Regions from separate parts of the Rhizobium sp. 05L419 genome, predicted to be linked through region 2. Evidence: predicted binding sites of a transcription regulator. Region 2 holds the regulator's gene; the other holds the start of a gene.
What was found. The regulator PhoB, encoded in region 2, activates phosphate uptake and scavenging genes when phosphate is short. The targets are predictions, from matches to a motif close to TGTCATNNANCTGTCAT.

Region 1 (6,275 bases), on a different contig from region 2:
CCGCAAGGCGATCATGGGTGCGCTGACGCTCTATCTCGACTTCATCAACCTCTTCATGTTCCTCCTGCAGTTCATGGGCGACCGCAAGTAAGACGGGACGGGTTATCGGAAAAGGCGGCTTCGGCCGCCTTTTTTGTTGCGCGGCTTTTCGGGGCGTGATTTCTGAACCATCGATCGTCCCTCTCATAGCCGGCCTGTTTGAATGCCCGTTTCCCTTCGCGACGCTTGCGCCTCCGATCTCGATGCCATCACCGAAATCTATCGCGAATCCGTCCTGACCGGCGTTGCAAGCTACGAGATCACCCCGCCCGACCGAACTGAGATGGCGAAGCGGTTTTGCGCCGTGATCGATCAGGGATATCCTTACATCGCGGCAGTCGACGAGGACGCAAGCCTGCTTGGCTATGCCTATGCGTCGGCCTTCCGCACCCGCCCAGCCTACCGCTGGATGGTCGAAGACTCGATCTATGTGGCACCTGAAGCGCGTGGAAGAGGCATCGGCAAGCTGTTGCTGGCAGAGCTCCTAACCCGTTGCACGGCGCTTGGTTTCCGCCAGATGGTGGCTGTCGTCGGCGGGGCGCATCCGGCGTCGATCGCACTGCATGCCGCCTTAGGCTTCGAAGAGACGGGACGGCTCAAAGGCACCGGCTACAAGCACGGCCGCTGGTTGGATACGATGATGATGCAGCGCTCGCTCGGCGAAGGAACGGCGACGGATCCGGACCTGGAAGCCTACCCGGGCACCCTGTTCAAGGGTTGATCGGGCTCACTTCTCGACCAGCTTCAGCGACTTGCCGAAGATTTTGAGAACCTGCTGCAGCTCGTGTCCGCGCTTTAAAATGACGCCGTGGAGGTTGATCACAGAGTAGGCGCCCTGCTTGGCAGCAAGCTTGGGGTTTTTCTCGATGCGAAAGAGCGGCATTTCGCCGGAGCGCTTGAAAACGGAGAAGACGGCCCGGTCCTTTAGATGATCGATTGCGTAGTCCCGCCACTCGCCCTCGCCGACCATGCGACCATATATCCAGAGGATGGCATCGAGCTCCCGCCTGTGAAAGGTAACCGGAAGCGGATCCTTGCTTTGCTTGTATTCCTTGAGATCCACGACAATGGACGAACTGCTATCGGCGGTCCGGCTTTCGCCACGCCGCAAATCCGGCTGATCTGTCATCAGTCTCCCAGCGCCTCCGTTCGTGACAGGAGAGTGACAGTTTGCCTTAGCGTTTACAAATTGCAAGCGGGCGATCGGTCACATTAATCATAGTCTGTGCAATCTCCCGCGCGCCGCATTTCAGTCAAAACAGCGCCTCATTTGCAAGGGAAATTCCCCTCGATCGCGCCGCGGACCGAATCACGACCCGCCGATCTAACGATGTTGCGCGCAATCCTCCCCGACTGGTGGAGGAGTATGCGAAAGTTTGGCGCCAGTGCGCCAAAGGGCCCGGCTGGACGTATCGACCTTAACCCCAGCCCCGAATACGATCAGCCGGGCCGCCCCGTTTTCCACCTGCCGAAGCAGATGAAACCCGTCAGATATTCTTGCCGGCCATGACAACCGTCGCGCCGAGTATGGCCGACGGCGTACCATCCTGCGTGGAAGACTGAAGCAGAATCGCGCAACCCTCAAGATCCTGCTTCTGCAGGACATTGGCAGGCAGCGTCAAGCTCGTTTCCTTGCCGTCCCACATGCCGACGGTTTCGATATCGGCAACGCTGTTGAGATAGGCGATCTTTTGGCCGATGTTTTCGCCCTTCTCGACGTCGATGGTTTTTTCCCTGTTGAAATAGACCATTACGACATTGGCCTTGCCTGGTCCGGCACCGATCTTGACCTCGAGTTCGTCGCCATTGACCTTCGCAGCGACCGGAACCGTCAGCCCCTTGCCCTCGGCAAGATATCCGTCGATCTTACCGGTGATGCCGCCAAGATCCGCACCCGCCACATGATCTCGCCCGTTCACGACCACCTGTGGAGTGTAGACGTTGCCGCGTCCCATCGTCCGCGCATAGCCATACTGCCGCTCGGTGTTTTCCTTGGAGCTCAGCGTGTCGGCCCAGCCAAGATAGTTCCAGTAATCAACATGATAGGCCAGGGCAATGACGTCTCCGCGCTCGACAAGCTTGCGAAAAGCCGCATCGGCCGGCGGACAGGAGGAACAGCCCTGCGACGTGAAGAGTTCGACGACACCTTTCGGCGCCTCCTGGGCAAACAGCGGGCCCGCCAGGGCCATACCTGCAACCAGTGAAATCAAAAACCGCGGGAACATTCACCTTCACCTTTTTCTTCAGCGCCGGCAGCCAACGAGAAGGCCGCAGGTTCCGATCAATGAACGTAGAGATAGTCTTTCCCCGTTCAAACGAAAAATCACGAACGGGTGAGACCAAGCGTCTGAAAGCGACGCCGAAACACATCGTCGTGAGCCGACGCGACAAGCCACAGCCGGCCAAACAAAAACAACCGCCGGAGATGTCTCTCCGGCGGTCGCTATCGGTGCACTTTCTATCGATCAGGCTGCGAGGTCGCGCAGAACCGTCTGCAGGATGCCACCGTTGTTGAGGTAGATCACCTCGTCGAGCGTATCGACACGCGATAGCAGCGGAACGTCCTTCACGGTTCCATCGCCGTAGGTGATCTTGGCGATCTTCCTCTCGCGCGGCTTGATGTCTTCCAGGCCTTCGATGGTGACAAGTTCATCACCCTTAAGGCCGAGCGTTGCCCAGGTCGTGCCCTCTTCGAAGACGAAGGGGATGATACCCATGCCGACCAGGTTCGAGCGGTGGATGCGCTCGAAGGACTGGGCGATGACCGCCTTGACGCCGAGAAGGTTGGTGCCCTTCGCGGCCCAGTCGCGGGAAGAACCGTTGCCGTATTCGACGCCCGCGAAGATAACGAGCGGAACGCCCTCGGCCTTGTACTGCATGGCCGCATCGTAGATCGATTCCTCTTCCTTCGACGGGTAATGGATGGTGTAGCCACCTTCCTTGCCGTTCGGGCCGAGCATGTGGTTGCGGATGCGGATGTTGGCGAAGGTGCCGCGCATCATGACTTCATGGTTGCCGCGCCGCGTGCCGTACTGGTTGAAGTCAGCAACGCCGACATTGTGCTCGAGCAGGTACGCACCTGCCGGAGACGCCGCTTTGATCGAACCGGCCGGAGAAATGTGGTCGGTCGTGATCTTGTCGCCGAAGAGGCCGAGAACGCGGGCACCCTTGATGTCGGAAATGCCCAAGCCCGTCTTGCCCATGCCGACGAAGTACGGCGGGTTCTGGACGTAGGTCGAATTGTCGTCCCAGGCATAGGTCTGGCCCGCAGGGATCTGAACCGCCTGCCAGTTCTCGTCGCCCTTGAACACGTCGGCGTACTTCGATTCGTAGAGTTCGCGCGTGACGTATTTCAAGATGAATTCCTGAACCTCCTTCGAGGTCGGCCAGATGTCCTTCAGGAACACCGGATTGCCGTCCTGGTCCTCGCCGATCGGCTCCTTGGTCAGGTCCTTCTGGACCGAACCGGCAAGCGCGTAGGCGACGACGAGCGGCGGGGATGCCAGGTAGTTCGCCTGAACGTCCGGAGAAATGCGGCCTTCGAAGTTGCGGTTGCCCGACAGCACGCCCGAAACGATGAGGCCCTTGTCGTTGATCGTCTTCGAAACCGGCGCCGGCAGCGGGCCGGAGTTGCCGATGCAGGTCGTGCAGCCGAAGCCGACGAGGTTGAAGCCGAGCTTGTCGAGATCGGCCTGCAGGCCGGACTTGGCAAGGTACTCACCGACGACCTGCGAGCCGGGGGCAAGCGATGTCTTGACCCAAGGCTTCGTCTTCAGACCCTTGGCAACCGCGTTGCGGGCGAGAAGACCGGCGGCGATCAGGACGGACGGGTTGGAGGTGTTGGTGCACGACGTGATGGCAGCAATTGCGACGTCGCCATGACCGAGATCGAAGTCGGTGCCTTCGACCGCATAGCGGTTGGAGAGCTGGCCGGGCTTCTTGTAGTCGGCATCCATCGAGCCGGCAAAACCGGAAGCGATGTTTTCAAGCGGGATGCGGCCTTCCGGACGCTTCGGGCCCGCCATGGCAGGCACGACGTCGCCGAGATCGAGTTCCAGCGTGTCCGTAAAGACGAGGTCCGAACCGTCGCCATCGCGCCACATGCCTTGCACCTTGGAATAGGCTTCGACCAACGCGATGCGGTCCTTGGTGCGGCCCGACATATTGAGGTAGTTGATCGTTTCGCCGTCGACCGGGAAGAAGCCGCAGGTCGCGCCGTATTCCGGGCCCATGTTGCCGATCGTTGCGCGGTCGGCGAGCGGCATGTTGTCCATACCAGGGCCGAAGAATTCGACGAACTTGGAAACAACGCCCTTCTTGCGCAGCATCTGCACGACCATCAGCACGAGGTCGGTCGCCGTGACGCCTTCCTTGAGCTTGCCCGTGAGCTTGAAGCCGATGACCTCAGGCAGCAGCATCGAGACCGGCTGGCCGAGCATGGCTGCTTCCGCTTCGATACCGCCGACGCCCCAGCCGAGTACGCCAAGGCCGTTGATCATTGTGGTATGCGAATCGGTGCCGACGCAGGTATCGGGATAAGCGATCGTCTCGCCGTCCTCTTCCTTCGTCCAGACGGTCTGGCCGAGATATTCGAGATTGACCTGGTGACAGATGCCGGTGCCTGGAGGAACGACGCGGAAATTCTTGAATGCCTGCTGGCCCCACTTCAAGAAGCGGTAGCGCTCGCCGTTGCGCTGATATTCCAGCTCGACGTTCTTGGCAAAGGCCTGGGGCGTGCCGAACTCGTCGACGATGACGGAGTGGTCGATGACGAGGTCGACCGGAACGAGCGGGTTGATCTTTTCGGGATCGCCGCCAAGCGAAACCATCGCGTCGCGCATTGCGGCAAGGTCGACGACGGCGGGAACGCCGGTGAAGTCCTGCATCAGCACGCGTGCCGGGCGATAGGCGATTTCGTTTTCGACAGCGCCCTTGTTATCAAGCCATTCGGCAACAGCCAGGATATGGTCCTTGGTGACGGACTGGCCATCTTCGAAGCGCAGCAGGTTCTCGAGCAGAACCTTCATCGAATAGGGAAGCTTCGAAACGCCGGCTAGGCCGTTGGCCTCAGCCTTGGGAAGGCTGTAATAGATATAGTCCTTACCGTTCACATTGAGCGTGGAACGACAATTGAAGCTGTCAAGAGATTTAGACACGAGAGACCCCGTTTCCGATAGCGAACACAGTCGTGCGGACGCCTATGCACTTAATGCACATCAGGATGCGGGTACGGCCATTTCCGCTGTCCGCCCGTGGAACAAATGCTCCATGTTCGGCGCAAGGATGATATTCACGCCGACCGCTGGCGTGGTTGCGGGTCTTATAGATAGTTTCTATGAAAGGTGCCAGAGAGGGCGTAGCCCATTTCGGACATTTTTTGCGTTGCGATGACTGAAAACTTAAACGACGGATATGCCATGCATCTCGACGCCGCCAATCTCGCTGCACGCCGGGGCGAAGACCTGATTTTCGAGGGCATGTCCTTTCGCCTGGAATCGGGCGAAGCGCTGGTTCTGACAGGGAAAAATGGATCAGGGAAGTCAACTTTACTACGAGTCCTGGCCGGTCTGTTGCGCCAGGAAAGAGGCTCGGTGACATTCACTGATTCGCAGGGTCGTGCGGACGACAATGTCGGCGAAGTCAGCCACTATCTCGGCCACCGCAATGCGATGAAAAACGAGCTGACGGTCGACGAAAATCTGACGTTCTGGCGCGACTTCCTTGGCGTCGGCAACGGCACTCTTCCCCAACTGTCCATCGAGGACGCCGCCGGCGCGGTAGGCCTCGCCGGTATCACCCATCTGCCGTTCGGCTACCTCTCCGCCGGCCAGCAACGCCGATTCGCCTTTGCCAAGCTGCTCGTCGCCTACCGCCCGGTCTGGATTCTGGACGAACCGACGGCGGCGCTGGACACAAGCGCCGATCGGCTGTTTGCCGATCTCATCGAGGCACATCGCAAGCAAGGCGGCATCGTGCTCGCCGCGACCCATCAGCCCCTGGGGCTGGAGAATGCGCGCGAACTGCACATGACCGGTTTTGCCGGCGTCGATCACGGGGTGTGGGGATGACGAATGTGCCTGCACCAACGTCCCCTCCCCGACCCCTCCCCACCAGGGGGAGGAGCTTGCGTGCCGGAGCAGCTCTGCACGATCGAGACCTCTCGACACCCGCAGCGATCACGTTTCTGTGCCAGAAAGGGCCCCAACTTGGCCCCTCCCATTTGCGCGGAGGGGTTG
Region 2 (12,495 bases):
AAAACCTCTAGGCATCGGGGGCTAAAGAGAGCAGGCCGCTGAAGAAGACGGCACCGCAAGGGGCCGCCCAAGGCCACACTCAGACCGCTATATGCCCGGGAGATTGATATGAACGCTTTTAAACTTACGGTCGCCGCACTTGCTGCTTCCGCCGCTTTCGCAGGCGCGGCTGTTGCTCGCGACCAGGTCCAGGTCAGTGGTTCTTCCACGGTTCTGCCTTACGCCAAGATCGTTGCTGAAACGTTCGGCGAAACCTTCAAGGACTTCAAAACACCGGTCGTCGAATCCGGTGGTACCGGTGCCGGCCTCAAGGAATTCTGCAAGGGCGTCGGCCCTGACACCATCGACGTTGCAAACGCTTCGCGCCCGATCAACGCCAAGGAACTGGACGCCTGCAAGGCAGCCGGCGTGACCGACATCCAGGAAGTGAAGATCGGTTATGACGGCATCGTCTTCGCAACCGACGCCTCCAACCCTGACGTCGCCTACGTTCCGGCTGACATCTACAAGGCCCTGGCCGCCCAGGTCGTCGTCGACGGCAAACTCGTGGCCAACCCTTACAAGAAGTGGTCGGAAGTCAATCCGAAGCTTCCCGCGGTTGATATCGCTGCTTATATCCCGGGCGAAAAGCATGGCACCCGCGAAGTCTTCGAAGTGAATGTTCTCGCAGCAGGCTGCAAGGCTTCAGGCGCGCTCGACGTCATCAAGGCTTCGATTGCCGACGCGGCTGCTCAAAACAAGGCTTGTGTTGCAGTCCGCAAGGACGGCGCTGCTGTCGACATCGACGGCGACTATCCGGAAACGCTGGCACGCATCGCAGCCAACAAGACGGGCGTCGGCGTATTCGGCCTATCCTTCTATGAAAACAATGCCGACAAGCTGAAGGTCGCCACCGTCAACGGCATTGTTCCGTCGACCGAAACGATTTCCGACGGCACCTACCCGGTTTCCCGCCCGTTGTTCTTCTACGTCAAGAAGGCACACCTCGGCGTCATCCCGGGCCTGAAGGAATACGTCAACTTCTTCGTATCCGAGCAGATGATCGGCCCTGACAGCCCGCTCGTCGAATACGGCCTGGTCGCAGCGCCGGATGCAGAGCGCGACGCGATCCGCAAGTCGGTCGAAGACGGCAAGACCATGTAATGAACGCTGCCGGCGCGCCCGAAAGGTGCGCCGGCATTGCCTTTGTCCGCGCCATTGAGGCGGCAAAGTTCGAATTCTCCATGATTGGAAGCCGGGAGCGGCCCGCTGCCGTCTCTGCTTTTTTGGGGCCAAAGGCCTGGGGACCTTAACGAATGAGTACATCCGTCATACTCTTGTGCCTCGTGGTACTCGGCGCCGTTGCCTTCCTGGCAGCACGCGGCCGCGCGACGGCGCTTGCCGGAGGCAAGTCTTCGGCACTGCATTCCCGGCCGGGCTACTACGGTGCCTACGCCGCCATCTGGGCGACCCTGCCGGCACTGCTCGTGCTCTGCGCCTGGTTGGCAATCAGCCCCTCCATCATCGAATCCTCCGTCCGTGGCGGGTTCCCCGATGACGTCAAGGCGCAGTCCGCCGCCCAGCAGAACCTGAGCTTCGGCATGGTCAACGCGATTGCGCGCGGCCTGCCGTTGCTCACGCAGGAAGACGTTAGTACCGGTGTAAGCGATCCGGCCGGCCTTCAGGCGAAGCTGGCGGCAAAGGGTGTTCCGCTCGCGGGCGAACCCCAGCCTTATATGATTGAAGCCGCCCAGAACCTGAATGTAGAGAGCGGCGCGAGCCGTGCGGTCATGACGGCGGTCGTTCTCGTCCTGGCCGTTGCCGGCGGTTTCTATGCGCTCCGCGAGATCGCGCCACGCTTTCGGGCCCGCAATCGCGTGGAGCGCGTCATGCTCTGGGGTCTGCTGCTGGCTTCGTCGATTGCGATCCTGACGACCATCGGCATCGTTCTGTCGATGCTGACCGAGGCCACGCACTTCTTCGCCGCGGTCCCCGCCACCGACTTTTTCTTCGGCACCGTCTGGGATCCGCGCTTTGCCGGTGCAGGCAGTTCGTCCTTCGGTCAGTTCGGCCTGATACCGCTGCTTCTCGGCACGCTCTACATCGGCTTCGTGGCCATGCTGGTCGCAGTTCCGGTCGGCCTTTTCGCGGCGATCTACATGGCGGAGTATGCCGCTCCGAAGGTTCGCTCGGTTGCCAAGCCGCTTCTTGAGGTGCTGGCCGGTATCCCGACCATCGTTTACGGCTTCTTCGCACTGATCACGGTCGGTCCTTTCCTGCGCGACCTGTCGTCCCAGGTAAATGGCCTTCTGACCGGCGACTATACCAACTTCATTCAGGCGCAGAGCGTTCTGACTGCGGGCATCGTCATGGGCATCATGCTGATCCCATACGTCTCCTCTCTGTCGGACGACATCATTACCGCCGTGCCCGGCGCGCTTCGTGACGGTTCGCTCGGCCTCGGTGCCACGCGTTCAGAGACGATCAAGAAGGTCGTCCTGCCGGCAGCGCTTCCCGGCATCGTCGGCGCGCTGCTGATGACCGCGTCGCGCGCCATCGGCGAGACGATGATCGTCGTGCTCGCGGCCGGTGTCGCGGCGCGCATCCAGATCAACCCGTTCGAACCCATGACGACGGTGACGGTGAAGATCGTCAACCAGCTGACGGGTGACCTCGAGTTCACTTCGCCGCAGACGCTGGTGGCCTTCGCGCTAGGGATCACGCTGTTCTTCATCACGCTTTGCCTCAACATCTACGCGCTCTATATCGTGCGCAAATACCGGGAGCAGTACGAATGACGGATATTGTTTCTCCGGTTGAAGGCGTCGTCGTTTCCAAGGCGCCGGCCCGCCGTGACATCGGCATCAAGCGCCGCTACGCCGCCGAACGCCGATTCCAGGCCTATGGCATCGCTGCGATTTCCTTTGGCCTGATTTTCCTTGCGATCCTGCTGACCACCATCGTCAGCAAGGGCTATACGGCCTTCCAGCAGACGGCAATCACGCTGCCGATCGAGTTCAGCGAGAAGACGCTCGACCCGAACAACAAGCGCGCCGCCGATCCGTCGGTGCTGGTTGCCGCCAACTACCCGGTGCTGATCCGCGACGCGATGATCAAGATGCTTGGTGTCAACGCCGCCAGCCGCCCCGAAGTGCGCGACGCAACGGCGATGATCTCCAAGGGCGCTCCGATCGTGCTGCGTGACATGGTCCTCGCCGACCCGTCGCTGATCGGCAACACCATCAACGTCACCCTGCTCGCCGATGCGAACGTCGACTCTGCCAACAAGGGCCAGATCGATCTCAAGGTCGATGAGAAGAACCGCAAGGTCAACGACCGGCAGGTTGGCTGGATGAACCAGCTGGCGGCCAGCGGCGCCCTGCACAAGGAATTCAACACCGGTCTCTTCGTAAACGGCAACTCCAGCCGTCCCGAGGCCGCCGGCCTAGGCGTCGCGCTCATCGGCTCGCTCTATCTGATGCTGATCGTGCTCGTCCTCGCGCTGCCGATCGGCGTTGCCGCTTCGATCTATCTCGAAGAGTTCGCGCCGAAGAACAAGCTCACGGACCTGATCGAGGTCAACATCAACAACCTCGCTGCCGTTCCATCGATCGTCTACGGTCTGCTCGGGCTTGCAGTCTTCATCAACTTCGCGGGCCTGCCGCGTTCGGCATCGCTGGTCGGCGGCCTGGTGCTGACCCTGATGACGCTGCCGACGATTATCATCGCGACCCGCGCGGCGCTCCGCGCCGTACCGCCATCCATCCGGGCCGCGGCTCTCGGGCTCGGCGCCTCGAAGATGCAGATGGTGTTCCACCACGTCCTGCCGCTTGCCATGCCCGGTATCCTGACCGGCACCATCATCGGTCTGGCGCACGCGCTCGGTGAAACCGCGCCGCTGCTCCTGATCGGCATGGTCGCCTTCGTCGCCAATGCTCCGACCACCCCGCTCGACCCTTCCACGGCTCTGCCGGTGCAGGTCTACATGTGGGCCAACGAAGCCGAGCGCGCCTTCACCGAGCGCACCTCAGGCGCCATCATCGTCCTGCTCCTGTTCCTGATCGTCATGAACTTTGGAGCCATCCTCTTGCGTCGTCGCTTTGAGCGCCGCTGGTAAACGGAGTAAACATCATGAACATGTTGACGGAAGCAGCAGTTGAGAAGGCGCTTGATCAGAAGATGAATACCATTCCGTATAAGATGATCGGCCAGGACGTCTCGGTTTACTACGGCGACAAGCGTGCGCTTTTCGACGTCAAGCTGAACATTCGCGAAAACACAGTGACGGCCCTCATCGGCCCGTCCGGTTGTGGCAAGTCCACCTTCCTGCGCAGCCTGAACCGCATGAACGACACGATCGACAATTGCCGCGTCACCGGCAAGATCACGCTCGATGGCGATGATATCTACGATCCGGATATCGACGTCGTCGAACTGCGCGCCCGCGTCGGCATGGTATTCCAGAAGCCGAACCCGTTCCCGAAGACGATTTACGAAAACGTCGCCTACGGCCCGCGCATTCACGGTCTGGCCAAGGCAAAGTCCGACATGGACCAGATCGTCGAACAGAGCCTGCAGCGCGCCGGCCTCTGGAACGAAGTGAAGGACCGCGTGCATGAATCAGGGACCGGTCTCTCCGGTGGCCAGCAGCAGCGTCTGTGCATCGCCCGCGCTATCGCCGTCAGCCCGGAAGTCATTCTGATGGACGAGCCGTGCTCGGCGCTCGACCCAATCGCAACTGCAAAGGTCGAGGAACTCATCCACGAACTGCGCGAGAGCTACACCATCGTCATCGTCACGCACTCGATGCAGCAGGCAGCCCGCGTTTCTCAGCGCACCGCCATGTTCCACCTCGGCAACCTCGTCGAGGAAAACGATACCGACAAGATGTTCACCAACCCGGATGACCCGCGCACCCAGGATTACATCATGGGCCGCTTCGGTTGACCTCCGGCGTCGGAAACCCTCAAGGACATTCAAGGATAAGCCCTATGGCATCGACCCACATCTACTCCGCCTATGACGACGACCTGAAATTCCTTTCCCGCCGTATTTCGGAAATGGGCGGCCTCGCCGAGCAGATGGTGTCGGACGCCGTCCGCGCCCTGGTCAACGGCGATACGTCACTCGCCCAGAAGGTCATCTCCGACGACGTGATCCTCGATCACGCCGAGCGCGAGATCGGCGACAAGGCGATCATCACCATCGCCCGCCGCCAGCCGATGGCTGCCGACCTTCGCGAGATCATGGGATCGATCCGCATCGCCGCCGACCTCGAGCGTGTCGGTGACCTCGGCAAGAACACCGCCAAGCGCGTCATCGCCGTTCAGAGCAGCGGCGTTCCACGCAAGCTTGCCCGCGGTCTCGAACACCTATCCGAACTGGCGCTCGTCCAGCTCAAGGAAGTGCTCGACGTCTACACCAGCCGCGCCGCCGACAGGGCGAAGTCGATCCGCGAGCGCGACGAGGAAATCGACGCGATGTACACCTCGCTCTTCCGGGAGATGCTGACCTACATGATGGAAGACCCGCGCAACATCACCAGTTGCACGCATCTCCTCTTCTGCGCCAAGAACATCGAGCGCATCGGCGACCATGCCACCAACATTGCCGAAACCATCTACTACATGGCGACCGGCGCCCAGCCGGAAGGCGAACGTCCAAAGGACGACACCGCCAACACCGTTGGTGCTGTCACGGAATAACCGTTCCGGAACCGCGCCCCCAGGAGACCGAAACGAATGATCCCAAGAGTTGCAGTCGTTGAAGACGAAGAGGCACTCAGCGTGCTTCTTCGCTATAACCTCGAGGCCGAAGGCTTCGAGGTCGATACCATTCTACGCGGCGACGAGGCCGAGATCCGGCTTCAGGAGCGAACGCCCGATCTTCTCATCCTCGATTGGATGCTGCCCGGCGTCTCCGGCATCGAACTGTGCCGCCGGCTGCGTCAGCGACCGGAAACCGAGCGCCTGCCGATCATCATGCTGACGGCCCGCGGCGAGGAGAGCGAGCGCGTTCGCGGCCTCTCGACCGGTGCCGACGATTATGTCGTCAAGCCGTTCTCGACGCCGGAACTTGTTGCCCGCGTCAAGGCGATGCTACGCCGTGCAAAGCCGGAGGTTCTGTCGTCTCTGCTGAAATGCGGCGATATCGAACTCGACCGCGAAACGCACCGTGTCCATCGCAAGACCCGCGAGGTCCGCCTGGGGCCGACCGAGTTCCGCCTCCTGGAGTTCCTGATGGCGTCGCCCGGCCGCGTATTCTCGCGCTCGCAACTTCTGGATGGGGTCTGGGGCCACGACATCTACGTTGATGAACGGACGGTCGACGTCCATGTCGGCCGGCTGCGCAAGGCGCTGAACTTTTCCAATATGCAAGACGTCATTCGCACGGTTCGCGGCGCTGGGTATTCCATGGAAGCCTGAGCTGTTTCCGAGCCGTCACGAACGAAAAACGGGCCCGCGAGGGCCCGTTTTCTTGTTCCTTATCCGGCGTCCGGATCAGGCGACCCGATTGGCTGCCCTGCGGCGCTCGTTGACCGGCTGGTAGGCCATGCGCTGATGGTAGGTGCAGTATGGCGAAGAGTCCGGGGACTCGCAGCCACAGAAGTGGAAGTCATCCTTCAGCGGATCGCCGACCGGCCATTTGCAGGTGCGTTCGGTCAGTTCCGTCAGACCGAGGCGGCGCGAGATCGGCAAGACCACGTTTGAAGAAGGACGATACCTCACTTCTTCGGTCGCATCGATTTCCACCTCTTCCTTCAGCATCGTCGCGCCCTGCTGGCGGGTAACGGTGCGGGTGGCGATCCGGGATGCGTAGTTCGGAGCGCGCGGCGCCGTCGTGGTGCGCTTTGGCGTTCTGGCGGTCGCCGCAGTGCCGCCAGCCTTGGCGCGGCCCGGCAGGCACAGCCGGTGGACCTTGCCGATCACGGCGTTGCGGCTTACGCCGCCAAGTTGTGCTGCGATCTGGCTGGCGCTAAGGCCTTCGGCCCAAAGCTTTTTCAGTCTTTCAACGCGCTCGTCTGTCCAGTTCATGCCCCTGTCTCCGCCTTATTTGCGTTGGTGTAGGCAGAATCCTTCACCGCTGCCCCGGACGCATCCGAAGCAACAAACGCTTGCTCGATGTTGGTGACTAGTTCCGCCGCATGCAGTCTAGTAATTGAGTTTTAACCTAGTGTGAGGCCGACTCCGTGACAAGAGTCGGTTGAATCCCGGCGAATCGAATTTCAAGTTTTCCCCAACTTGCTGGGTGTGAGAGTCATTTCTGCAACAATAGCTGTTGATAGGTCCGCGTGACCTGAATGGCAGCTTGACGCATGCAGTAAAACCTCAGTTTTGTTGACATCGCAGTGCGAAAAGTAAATAGTGCTGCTCGCCGCCGAAAGGCGGCATTTTTAATTTTTCGGACCTGCTTCTTAGCCGGAGTCCGGTTGCTCGTTTACCAATGACAGGAGATCGCGCCATGGCTGAAGCCGCGCCGCTTTATGACACCTACTCTCGTGCCCCGTTGCGGTTCGAGCGAGGAGAGGGCGTGTGGCTGATGACCGAAACTGGCGAGCGATATCTCGATTTCGGCGCGGGCGTCGCCGTGACCTCCGTCGGCCATGGCCACCCGCACGTCGTCGGCGCCCTGAAGGAGCAGGCCGACAAGGTCTGGCACCTCTCCAACATCTACGAGATCCCAGGCCAGGAAGCGCTAGCCAGGCGTTTGACCGGCGCAACCTTCGCGGACAAGGTGTTCTTTACCAACTCCGGCGCCGAAGCGCTCGAATGCGCAATCAAGACCGCGCGCCGCTACCAGTATTCAAAGGGTCATCCCGAGCGGTTCCATATCATCACCTTCGAAGGCGCGTTCCATGGCCGCACGCTGGCGACGATCGCCGCCGGCGGCCAGGAAAAATACCTCGAAGGCTTCGGTCCCAAGGCGCCTGGCTTCGATCAGGTTCCATTCGGTGATGTCGACGCCCTTCGGGCGGCTATCACCCACGAAACGGCGGCGATTCTGATCGAGCCCGTGCAGGGCGAAGGCGGTATCCGTCCGGCGACTAACGAGTTCATGAGGGCGCTACGCCAGCTCTGCGACGAGAACGGGCTGCTGCTCATCCTCGATGAGGTCCAGACCGGCGTCGGTCGCACTGGAAAATTGTTCGCCTACGAGTGGTCCGGCATCGCGCCTGACATCATGGCGGTCGCCAAGGGTATCGGCGGTGGTTTCCCCCTCGGTGCCTGCCTTGCCACGGCCGAGGCAGCCTCGGGCATGAAGGCTGGCACCCACGGGTCGACGTATGGCGGCAACCCGCTGGCCATGGCTGTCGGCAACGCCGTGCTCGACGTCGTTCTCGAAGACGGCTTCCTCCAGCATGTCAACGACGTTTCCCTCATCTTTCGCCAGGGACTGGCATCGCTCAAGGACCGCTTCCCCGATGTCATCGAGGATGTCAGGGGCGAGGGGCTGTTGCTCGGCGTCAAGGCGGCGGTGCCGTCGGCAGAGTTGCTGCAGGCGATCCGTGCCGCTCATCTTCTGGCAATCCCGGCGGGCGACAATGTCATCCGCCTGCTTCCGCCTCTGGTCGTCACCGCGGACGAAGCCCGCGAAGGGCTCGTCCGACTTGAGCGCGCCGCTGAGAGCGTGCGCGCTTCTAAGATCAAGAAGACGGCTTGAAACGGATAAGGTGCCCAGCCGGACGGCGGGCTTGATAGGTAAAGACACATGGCTTCCCCCAAACACTTCCTCGATCTCTCTGCAGTGACGGCCAACGATCTCCGGGTCATCATGAACGACGCCCTTTCACGCAAGCAGGCATTCAAGGCCGGACAGGGCGACAAGCCGCTCGCCGGCAAGATGCTGGCGATGATCTTCGAAAAGCCGTCCACCCGCACGCGCGTTTCCTTCGATGTCGGCATGCGTCAGCTCGGCGGCGAGACGCTGTTCCTGTCTGGCACGGAAATGCAGCTTGGACGCGCCGAGACGATCGGCGACACTGCCAAGGTCCTCTCGCGCTATGTCGATGCGATCATGATCCGCACCACCGAGCATTCGCGGCTTTTGGAGCTCGCCGAGCATGCAACCGTTCCTGTGATCAATGCGCTGACGGACGACACCCATCCCTGCCAGATCATGGCCGATATCATGACCTTTGAAGAGCATCGGGGCCCGATCAAGGGCAAGACCGTCGCCTGGACGGGCGATGGCAACAACGTGCTGCATTCGCTGATCGAGGGGGCTGCCCGTTTCGGCTATCGCATGAACATGGCGGTGCCTCTTGGTTCCGAGCCAAAGGATCACTATCTGAACTGGGCCCGCAATGAGGGCGCCGAAATCATGCTTGGTCATGATGCCGACCGTGCGGTCGCTGGCGTCGATTGCGTGGTGACCGATACCTGGGTCTCCATGAATCAGGAACATCGGGCCCGGGGTCACAACGTCTTCCAGCCTTATCAAGTCAATTCGGCTTTGATGGCACAGGCCGGCAAGGATGCATTGTTCATGCACTGCCTGCCCGCCCATCGTGGTGAGGAAGTTACGGACGAGGTGATTGACGGCCCGCAATCCGTGGTCTTCGATGAAGCGGAAAACCGTCTTCATGCGCAGAAGTCGATTCTTGCTTGGTGCCTGGGCGCGATCTGAACCATAATGGACGGCGCATTTGGCCGGAAGGGCCTGTGGCCGCGCGAGCGGATGGGCACACCTGTCTGCCGCTCTGACGACTAGGAGAAGACCATGGCAGAAGCAGCAGCCGCCCTCGGCGAGTTCGATTTCGCCGGCGACGATCATGTCGTCCCCTTTCAGGTCGAAGGTCTGGATGTGCGCGGGCGCGCCGTCCAGCTCGGCCCGATGCTCGATGCAATCCTTGAGCGCCACAGCTATCCCGCGCCGGTCGCCCGGCTGCTGGCCGAAGTGATCGCCCTGACGGTACTGCTCGGCACGTCGCTGAAATTCGAAGGCAAGTTCACGGTCCAGACCAAGGGCGATGGCCCCGTCGATCTGCTCGTCGCCGATTTCGCGACGCCGGAGAATGTGCGCGCCTATGCCCGCTTCAATCAGACCTTGCTGGACAAGGCTGTCGCCGCCGGCGAGACCGAGCCGGAACAGCTGCTCGGCAAAGGCATGCTTGCTTTCACCATCGATCAGGGCAAGTACAGCCAACCGTATCAGGGCATCGTCGCGCTTGATGGCGCCACGCTCGAAGACATCGCCGGCACCTACTTCCGCCAGTCGGAACAGATCCCGACGCGCGTCCGACTAGCCGCTGCCGAGCTGTTTGACCGCGACGAAGCGGGCAAGCCGCGCCATCGTTGGCGGGCAGGCGGCCTTATTGCTCAGTTCCTGCCCGAGGCGCCCGAGCGCATGCGCCAGCCGGATCTTCACGGTGGAGATGGCGATACGAGTGCGAGCCATCACGCCGATGACGACGCCTGGGCCGAGGCGCGCTCGCTCGTCGAGACGATCGACGCCGACGAGCTGACGGATCCCCTGGTCGGCACCGAGCGGCTGCTCTTCAGGCTGTTCCATGAACGCGGCGTGCGCGTTTACGAGCCCCGCGCGGTGTTCGATCGCTGTTCTTGTTCGCGGGAGAAGATCAAAGGCGTCCTCAGAGGCTTTTCAGCAGAGGAAATCGACGTCAGCCAGGAAGAGGGGCAGGTCGCCGTCACCTGCGAATTCTGCTCCACCACCTATCGCTTCGAGGTCGAAGAACTGACGCAGGCGGCGGAATGATCAGTTCAGGACTCTGAGCAGTCCCGGCGAGTCCAGGGAGAAGGCGGGTATCTCGACATCGAAGAACTCGCCTTCGGCGGTCTCCATCTGGTAGTGGCCGAACATCAGGCCCGATGGCGTGTCGAGAGGGCAGCCGGAAGAGTATTCGTAGGTGTCGCCGGGTTCCAGCCGCGGCTGCTCGCCAACCACCCCGGCACCCGTCACCTCGTCGACCACGCCGTTCTGGTCGGTAATGTTCCAGTAGCGGTTCACAAGACGGACAGTCAGATCGGAATTGTTGCTGATAACGATCCGGTAGCCCCAGACATAGCGATCATCCTCCGGGTCGGATTGCTCCTCCAGATAAAAGGGCTCGACGATCACTTCGATGTCTCGTGTCAGGGCGCGGTACATGCCTACACCTTAGTCAGAATACGTTACTGGTATCTTATAAGAGGCTCGACACGTCAATAAACCCGCGGGTCATCGCCCTTTAAATGCCCGCAACGGCGACATTTTTCGCGCAATGAGGGCAACGCCTTGCCAGCCTGGCGCGAATGACGGCGTTCCTGCTGAATTTTCGAGGCTGGTCGGACCCAAATAGGACCCGACCAGCAGTCGCGCTATTACGCCTGCACCTTGGCAAGCGCCTGAGCAAAATCCTCGATCAGGTCGTCCGTGTCCTCGATGCCTGCGGAGAGGCGAACCGTGCCCGCCGAGATGCCGAGTTCCGCGCGGGCTTCATCCGTGAGGTTCTTATGCGTGGTCGTCGCCGGGTGCGTGATCAGGCTCTTGGCGTCGCCGAGATTGTTGGAAATCCTGACGATCTCAAGCGCATTCTGCAGCGCAAACGCCGCTTCCTTGCCGCCCTTCAGCTCGATCGCCACGAGCGTCGAGCCGCCCTTCATCTGCTTGGCGACGATATCGGCTTGCGGATGGTCCTTTCGACCGGGATAGATCACCTTGGCGACCTGCTTCTGGTCGGCCAGGAAATCTGCGATCTTGGCAGCGTTCTCGGTCTGCTGCTTGACGCGCAGCGGCAGCGTCTCCAGGCCTTTCAGCAGCGTCCATGCCGTGAACGGCGACATTGCCGGGCCGGTGTGACGGTAATAGTCCTGCAGATGCTCAGTCACCCATTCCCTGTCGGAAAGGATCACGCCGCCGAGGCTGCGTCCCTGGCCGTCGATATGCTTCGTAGCGGAGTAGACGACGATATGTGCGCCCAGTTCCAGGGGCTTCTGGAAGATCGGCGTCGCAAATACGTTGTCGACGACAACAGTGGCGCCGATCTGGTTGGCCAGCTTGGCGACGCCTGCGATATCGACGACTTCCAGCGTCGGGTTGGTCGGGCTTTCCAGGAAAAACACTTTGGTATTGGGGCGGATCGCCTTTTCCCAGTTTTCCAGAGAGCGTCCATCGACCAGCGTGCATTCGATGCCGTATTTCGGCGCCAGGGTCTCCACCACCCAGCGGCAAGAGCCAAACAGGGCACGGGCGGCCACGATATGGTCGCCGGCCTTCACCTGGCAAAGGATGGCGGCGGCGACGGCGGCCATGCCGGAGGCGGTGGCCCGGGCTTCTTCAGCGCCTTCCATCGCGCACATGCGCTTCTCGAACATGTCGTTGGTCGGGCTGCCGTAGCGGGCATAGATGTAGCCCTCGGTCTCGCCCTTGAAGCGCGCCTCGGCGGCTTCCGCCGTGTCGTAGACGAAACCCTGGGTTAGGTAGATTGCCTCGGAGGTTTCGCCGTATTGCGAGCGGATCGTTCCGCCGTGGACGAGTTGGGTTGCCGGGCGCCAGGTCTTGCTCATGCCATCACCA

Region 1: a site for PhoB is predicted at 1,191-1,207, ahead of AC1DMK_RS06850 (DUF2794 domain-containing protein). Genes of this name have one in related genera too.

Annotation. Positions count from the first base shown of each region.
Region 1 is NZ_JBFTOF010000004.1:164,446-170,720, reverse strand. It holds gene AC1DMK_RS06860 (Bax inhibitor-1/YccA family protein) at 1-91, shown strand, start outside; gene AC1DMK_RS06855 (N-acetyltransferase family protein) at 203-760, shown strand; gene AC1DMK_RS06850 (DUF2794 domain-containing protein) at 767-1,168, opposite strand; gene AC1DMK_RS06845 (DUF1223 domain-containing protein) at 1,527-2,264, opposite strand; gene acnA (aconitate hydratase AcnA) at 2,505-5,195, opposite strand; gene ccmA (heme ABC exporter ATP-binding protein CcmA) at 5,457-6,107, shown strand.
Region 2 is NZ_JBFTOF010000036.1:25,863-38,357, forward strand. It holds gene AC1DMK_RS28340 (substrate-binding domain-containing protein) at 109-1,143, shown strand; gene pstC (phosphate ABC transporter permease subunit PstC) at 1,296-2,777, shown strand; gene pstA (phosphate ABC transporter permease PstA) at 2,774-4,096, shown strand; gene pstB (phosphate ABC transporter ATP-binding protein PstB) at 4,111-4,926, shown strand; gene phoU (phosphate signaling complex protein PhoU) at 4,971-5,684, shown strand; gene phoB (phosphate regulon transcriptional regulator PhoB) at 5,721-6,404, shown strand; gene AC1DMK_RS28370 (GcrA family cell cycle regulator) at 6,480-7,013, opposite strand; gene AC1DMK_RS28375 (acetylornithine transaminase) at 7,441-8,640, shown strand; gene argF (ornithine carbamoyltransferase) at 8,689-9,606, shown strand; gene AC1DMK_RS28385 (Hsp33 family molecular chaperone) at 9,700-10,695, shown strand; gene apaG (Co2+/Mg2+ efflux protein ApaG) at 10,696-11,088, opposite strand; gene AC1DMK_RS28395 (O-succinylhomoserine sulfhydrylase) at 11,301-12,485, opposite strand.